Linked DNA regions of Pseudonocardia sp. HH130630-07. The protein of the gene in region 1 interacts with the protein of each later gene in a pairwise test. Links are inferred from orthologs where the notes say so. Each region holds a gene or a part of one and is shown on either strand. Other genes may lie near its edges.

Region 1 (3,257 bases):
CGACTGGCCTGACCAGCTCGACTGGCCTGACCAGCTGGACTGGTCTGACTGGCCTGACCGGCCCGACCGGCCTGACCAGCACGGCCGGTACTGGCCGGACCCAGGGCCGGAGCAGCGGCCCGGGCCCCGGGGTCAGGACGTGCAGTCCGCGCGCAGCCCGGCGCCCAGGACCCGCAGCGCGTCGTCGGCCTCGGCGAGCATCCCGGCGAACGTGGGGAACGCGTGCCACATCCCCGCGGTGCGCTGGTAGCGGACCCGGACCCCGGCCCGCTCGGCCCGTTCCACCAGGACGTCGGCGTCGTCGACGAGGATCTCCTCGGCCCCCGCGACGACGTGCAGCGGCGGCAGCCCGGACAGGTCGGCCTCGAGCGGGCGCAGCTCGGGGGCGTCGGCGAGCGTGCCCGGCGCGTAGTCCGCGGCCGCCGACGGCAGCCAGGACGGGTCCAGCATCGCGTCGCTCGCGGCGTTGCGGGACAGCGCGTCCGCGGTACAGCTCAGGTCCAGCCACGGGGAGATCAGCCCGACCGCTCCGGGGAGGTCCTCGCCGGTCTCGCGCAGGCGCAGGAGCAGGGCCGTCGTCAGCCCACCGCCCGCCGAGTCACCGGCCACCGCGATGTGCCCGGCCGGCCGGCCGGTGGCGCGCAGGGCCCGCCAGGCCGCCAGCGCGTCCTCGAGAGCGGCGGGGAAGGGGTGTTCGGGCGCCAGCCGGTAGTGCGGGGCGAACACCGCGGTCCCGGTGGCGTGCGCGAGCCCCGCCAGCAGCGGGCCGTGCGACGCCGAGGAGCCGACGACGTAGCCCCCGCCGTGCAGGTACAGCACCCGGTGCGGGGCCAGTGCGCCGGGCGGGGCGACGACGGAGGTCCGCACGCCGCCGAGCTCGCCGCGGGCCCGGCGGGTCCCCCGGGGCGCCGGGATCGCCGCGCCGATGAGGTCGAGGCCGGCCCGCCGGACCGGCCGGGGTAGGGTCGGCGCCAGCAGTGGTGCGACGAGCGCGCGCGTGGCGAGCCGGTTGACGGCCGTCGGCAGATGCATACCGGACGGTAACCGGGGTGCATCCCGATCGGCCAGCACCGATCCCGCCACGACGAGCGGCAGCTGTTCCGCGGCGAGCGGGTGAGTCCGCTTGCCAGGGATCGCCGTGTGCGGCATCGTCGGGTCACCACAGGTCTCCGTCGGGGGTTCTCCCCGGCGGATGCGCGGACCTCCGAAGCCCCCGGAGGTCGGCGAGGCGGAGTCCGGAGGGACCCGCTTTGACCGCCCGGAAGAGGGCCGAGTACGGTTATGCCCTGCGCTCGACTTCGGTCGGGCCGGTCCGCGTGCCTCGTGGCGCACGGGCCCCGGGTGGTTCGACTCCCCGGGGCCGGTTCCGCGCCTCGACCACGGGCACGACGGACGTCCCGAATGCCTCAGCGGGGCCCTTCCGGCTCCGAGCGTGCGCGGGGCGACACGCCCGACCCCGGGGTCCGGCGCGACGGTGGCGGATGCGACAGGCCACCCCGGCGCCCGGTCCCCGGAGTCACACGGACAGACAGTCGAGCAGTCACACCCGACGGGAAGAAGTAGACGGTTCATGCCCACGATCCAGCAGCTGGTCCGCAAGGGCCGCGAGGACAAGGTCACCAAGACCAAGACCGCCGCGCTGAAGGGGAGCCCCCAGCGCCGTGGGGTCTGCACCCGCGTGTACACGACCACGCCGAAGAAGCCGAACTCGGCGCTGCGCAAGGTCGCGCGTGTGCGGCTCTCCAGCGGCATCGAGGTCACCGCGTACATCCCCGGTGAGGGTCACAACCTGCAGGAGCACAGCATCGTGCTGGTGCGCGGCGGGCGTGTGAAGGACCTCCCGGGTGTGCGGTACAAGGTGATCCGCGGATCGCTGGACACCCAGGGTGTCAAGAACCGCAAGCAGTCCCGCAGCCGCTACGGCGCGAAGAAGGAGAAGAGCTGATGCCGCGCAAGGGCCCCGCCCCGAAGCGTCCGCTGGTGTCGGACCCGGTCTACGGCTCGCCGCTGGTCACCCAGCTGGTGAACAAGGTGCTGAAGGACGGCAAGCGGTCGCTCGCCGAGCGCATCGTCTACGCCGCCCTCGAGGGCACCCGGGACAAGACCGGCACCGACCCGGTCGTCACGCTGAAGCGTGCGCTGGACAACGTGAAGCCGGCCCTCGAGGTCCGCAGCCGCCGTGTCGGTGGCGCGACCTACCAGGTCCCGGTCGAGGTCCGTGCGGTCCGCCAGACCACCCTGGGTCTGCGCTGGCTGGTCACCTACTCCGGGCAGCGCCGGGAGAAGACCATGGTCGAGCGCCTCATGAACGAGCTGCTCGACGCGAGCAACGGCCTCGGCGCCAGCGTCAAGCGGCGTGAGGACATGCACAAGATGGCGGAGTCGAACCGGGCCTTCGCCCACTACCGCTGGTGACCGGCGAGCCGTCGGGCGCCAACTCGCGATCGAGGGAGAGCTGAGCAGTGGCAGCACAGGATGTGCTGACGGACCTCACGAAGGTCCGCAACATCGGCATCATGGCCCACATCGACGCCGGTAAGACCACCACGACCGAGCGGATCCTGTACTACACCGGGATCAACTACAAGCTCGGTGAGGTGCACGACGGCGCCGCCACCATGGACTGGATGGAGGAGGAGCAGAAGCGCGGCATCACGATCACGTCGGCCGCGACGACCTGCTTCTGGAACGACCACCAGATCAACATCATCGACACCCCCGGGCACGTCGACTTCACCGTCGAGGTGGAGCGGTCCCTGCGGGTGCTCGACGGCGCCGTCGCGGTCTTCGACGGCAAGGAGGGGGTCGAGCCGCAGTCCGAGCAGGTCTGGCGGCAGGCCACCAAGTACGACGTCCCCCGCATCTGCTTCGTCAACAAGATGGACAAGCTGGGCGCGGACTTCTTCTTCACGGTCCGGACCATCCAGGACCGGCTGAACGCCACCCCGCTCCCGCTGCAGATCCCGATCGGGTCGGAGAACGACTTCATCGGTGTCGTCGACCTCGTCGAGATGCGGGCGCTCACCTGGCGTGGCGAGCCCAAGAAGGGCGAGGACTACGCGGTCGAGGAGATCCCGGCCGACCTCCTGGAGAAGGCGCAGGAGTACCGCACCGCCCTCATCGAGGCCGTCGCCGAGACCGACGACTCGCTGATGGAGGCGTACTTCGGCGGCGAGGAGCTGTCGGTCGCCCAGATCAAGACCGGCATCCGCAAGCTCGTCACCGACCGTGCCGCCTACCCGGTGCTGTGCGGGTCC
Region 2 (3,031 bases), 1.3 Mb from region 1 along the record:
GTTCCTGGACCCAGTGCCGGACGGCACCGGTCTCCGGTGCGACCCGGAGGCGCAGCGCCCTGACGAAGGCCGAGCGACGCTCGGCCCGGTCCAGACACCCCGTCCGTGGGTGCAACCAGGCACCCCGGCCGGGGAGGCGACGGCGCGGATCCGGGACTGCTCGACCGTTCTCCGCGACCACTCGCAACAGTGCGTCGGCCCGTTCCCGCGTCCGGCACCCCACACAGGTCCGGATCGGAACCGACCGGGTGTGAACGGGCGACGGACCGCGACCGCGGGCCGTCTGTGAGTGTAGCGCAGCGTCGCGGCCGGGCATTCCCTCGGCCGGTCGCCCCGGGGTCCCTCCGGCTACGACGACGCCCCCACCGGGTCGGGACCGGGACCGACCGGGTCACCCGGGTCGGCGTCGCTCCGGATGTCGATCTTCCAGCCGGTCAGGCGGGCGGCGAGGCGGGCGTTCTGGCCCTCCTTGCCGATGGCCAGGGACAGCTGGAAGTCGGGGACGACGACCCGGGCGACCCGGGCACGCTCGTCCAGGACGGTGACCGAGACCACCTTCGACGGTGACAGCGCGTTGCCGACGAACTCCGCAGGGTCCTCGGACCAGTCGATGATGTCGATCTTCTCGCCGGCCAGCTCGCCCATCACGCCACGGACCCGCGCCCCCATCGGGCCGATGCAGGCGCCCTTGGCGTTGAGCCCGGACCGCGAGGAGCGGACCGCGATCTTGGAGCGGAAGCCCGCCTCCCGCGCCACCGAGACGATCTCGACCGAGCCGTCGACGATCTCCGGGACCTCCAGGGCGAACAGCTTGCGCACCAGGTTGGGGTGCGTGCGCGACAGCGTGATCGACGTGCCCCGCGGGCCGCGGGTCACCCCGACCACGTAGCAGCGGATCCGGTCGCCGTGGCTGTAGACCTCGCCGGGTACCTGCTCGGCGGCGGGCAGCACGGCCTCGGTCCCGCCGGAACCGCCCAGCGCCACCACGACGACGCCGCGGGCGTTGGCCCGGGCGTCGCGCTGCACGACGCCGGCGACGACCTCGCCCTCCTTGGTGGCGAACTCGCCGTAGGTCCGCTCGTGCTCGGCGTCGCGCAGCCGCTGCACGATCACCTGGCGGGCCGTGGTGGCGGCGATCCGGCCGAAGCCCTCCGGGGTGTCGTCGAACTCCGGCCCCGGCGTGCCGTCCTCGGCCGCGTCGGAGGGGTCCCGGGCCAGCACCCGGACGACGCCGGTCCGCCGGTCGACCTCGACCCGGGCCTGGGAGTGGCTGCCGTCGGTGTGCCGGTAGGCGGTGAGCAGCGCGGTCTCGATGGCGTCCAGCACCGTCTCGAACGGGATCTCCTTGTCCCGCTCGATGGCCCGCAGCGCGGGGATGTCGACGTTCACCGGTTCTCCTCGGATCCGCTCGGGTCTGTGCTGCTGGTGCTGCTCGTGGTGGTGCCGTCCGCGGCGGCGCGCTCCGGGTCGAGCAACGCGACCTCGGCGGCCGGCGCCGGCTTGAACTCGACCTGCACCTGGGCGTGGCTGATCTCGGCGTAGGCGAGCTCGCGCGGCTCGGGCTGCTTCTTGCCCGGGATCGCGACCTGCACCCGCTCGGCGCCGGCCCGGCCGATCCGGGCGTGCAGCTCGGCGCCGTCGGTCAGCGAGATCCGGGCCAGCCGCAGGAAGTTCCGACGCCAGTGCCGCGGGGTGGTGAGCGGGCGGTCGGTCCCCGGGGAGGTGACCTCGAGCGTGTAGGAGCCCTCGATGAGGTGCTCGTGCGGGTCGAGCTCGGTGGCCGCGCTGCGGCTCAGCCGGGCGATGTCGTCGAGGTCGATCCCGGTGGCGTCCGAGCTCTCCGGGAGGTCGACGACGAGCTTGACCGCGTGCCGCCGCCCGGCGGTGCGGACCTCCACGGCGTCGATCTCCAGCCCGGCGGCGGTGACCACCGGCTCGAGCACGCCGCGCAGCTGGTCGGCCAGCTGGTCGGGGTCCGGACTGCGCATCGGGTGGCTCTCCTCGTGGTCACGCGGGTGGGGTCGCTCGGGTGTGGTCACCCGGGTGGGTCACCCGGGTCGGGCCCGGGTGGCCGCCGGGGGGCGTCCCGCCGGGCGGCGCGGCTCGGTCCGGGTGCGTGCGACGGCCCGGGCGGGGCCCGCGGACGACGCACCGGAGGAACGGACAGGGGCGGCCGGTGAGCCTAGCGCGTCGGGGGCCGTGCGCGTCGGGGGCGTCCGTCCGGGTCGCCCGGTCGGTGGCGGGGTCCCGCGGCCGGGCTGGCAGCATGACCGATCGTGATGCAGCGGAGACGAACGGTGCCGGACGGCGGGCCGCGGCCCGTCCCGGCACCGGCGGGTGTGACCCGGCGCCGGGTGCTCCGCACCGCCGGTGCCGGTGCCGTGCTCCTGCCGGTCGTCCTGGCCGGGTGCTCGAGCGCGTCGGAGCAGCCCGCGGACGACGTGTCCGACGCCCTGCTCGCGATGGCCGACGCGGCCCGGATGGACGCGGCCGTGGTCGCGACCGCGGTCACCGCCGACCCGGGCCTGGCCGGGCGGCTCGAGCCGCTGCGGGCGGCCCGGATGGAGCACGCCGCCGCGCTGGACCAGGCCGGCGGGCGTCCGCCGGGGGCCGCCCCGGTCCCGGCCGCACCGCCCGTGGCGGACGTGGTCGCCGTCCGCGACTCGGTCGACGCGGCCGTCCGGACGGCCCGTGAGGTCGTCCCGCGGGCGTCGGCGCAGCAGGTGGGGCTGGTCGCCGAGGTGGCGGCCTGCTGTGCCGCGTACGTGGCGGAGCTGCGATGAACCGGGCACGCCCGTGCCGGCGTCCGCAGCACGGCCCGCCCTGCAGCCGACGATCCGAGGTATCGCGATGACCCCCGCCCGGAACCCGGCGCAGGACGACGAGCGGCCGCCGTCGGCACTGGTCGCGATCGAGGCGTTGCAGCGGGCGCTGGCCTGCGAGCACGCCGCGGTGTGGGCGTACTCCTCGGCCGCGGCGTTCCTCCCGCCGGATCTCGCCGCGCGGGCGTCCGCCGATCTCGCGGCGCACC

The links.
Region 2: the proteins of rpsL (region 1) and rimP interact in binary tests that used the Escherichia coli proteins (3 or more experiments, as listed by UniProt). The link is inferred for Pseudonocardia sp. HH130630-07 from one-to-one orthologs.

What each region holds. Positions count from the first base shown.
Region 1 is NZ_CP013854.1:3,106,182-3,109,438, forward strand. Bases 314-3,257 are described here. They hold rpsL (30S ribosomal protein S12), read left to right. Parts: upstream 314-1,570; coding sequence 1,571-1,945; downstream 1,946-3,257. Other genes in these bases: AFB00_RS15060 (alpha/beta hydrolase), read right to left, coding at 314-1,032; rpsG (30S ribosomal protein S7), read left to right, coding at 1,945-2,415; fusA (elongation factor G), read left to right, coding at 2,517-3,257. Outside these bases: more of AFB00_RS15060, read right to left, coding at 133-313. UniProt on the Escherichia coli protein: With S4 and S5 plays an important role in translational accuracy. Interacts with and stabilizes bases of the 16S rRNA that are involved in tRNA selection in the A site and with the mRNA backbone.
Region 2 is NZ_CP013854.1:4,443,461-4,446,491, reverse strand. The notes cover bases 188-2,905. They hold rimP (ribosome maturation factor RimP), read right to left. Parts: upstream 1,989-2,905; coding sequence 1,386-1,988; downstream 188-1,385. Other genes in these bases: AFB00_RS21080 (ferritin-like domain-containing protein), read left to right, coding at 2,851-2,905; AFB00_RS21085 (hypothetical protein), read left to right, coding at 2,280-2,783; nusA (transcription termination factor NusA), read right to left, coding at 349-1,389; AFB00_RS32220 (YlxR family protein), read right to left, coding at 188-316. Also shown: more of AFB00_RS32220, read right to left, coding at 1-187; more of AFB00_RS21080, read left to right, coding at 2,906-3,031.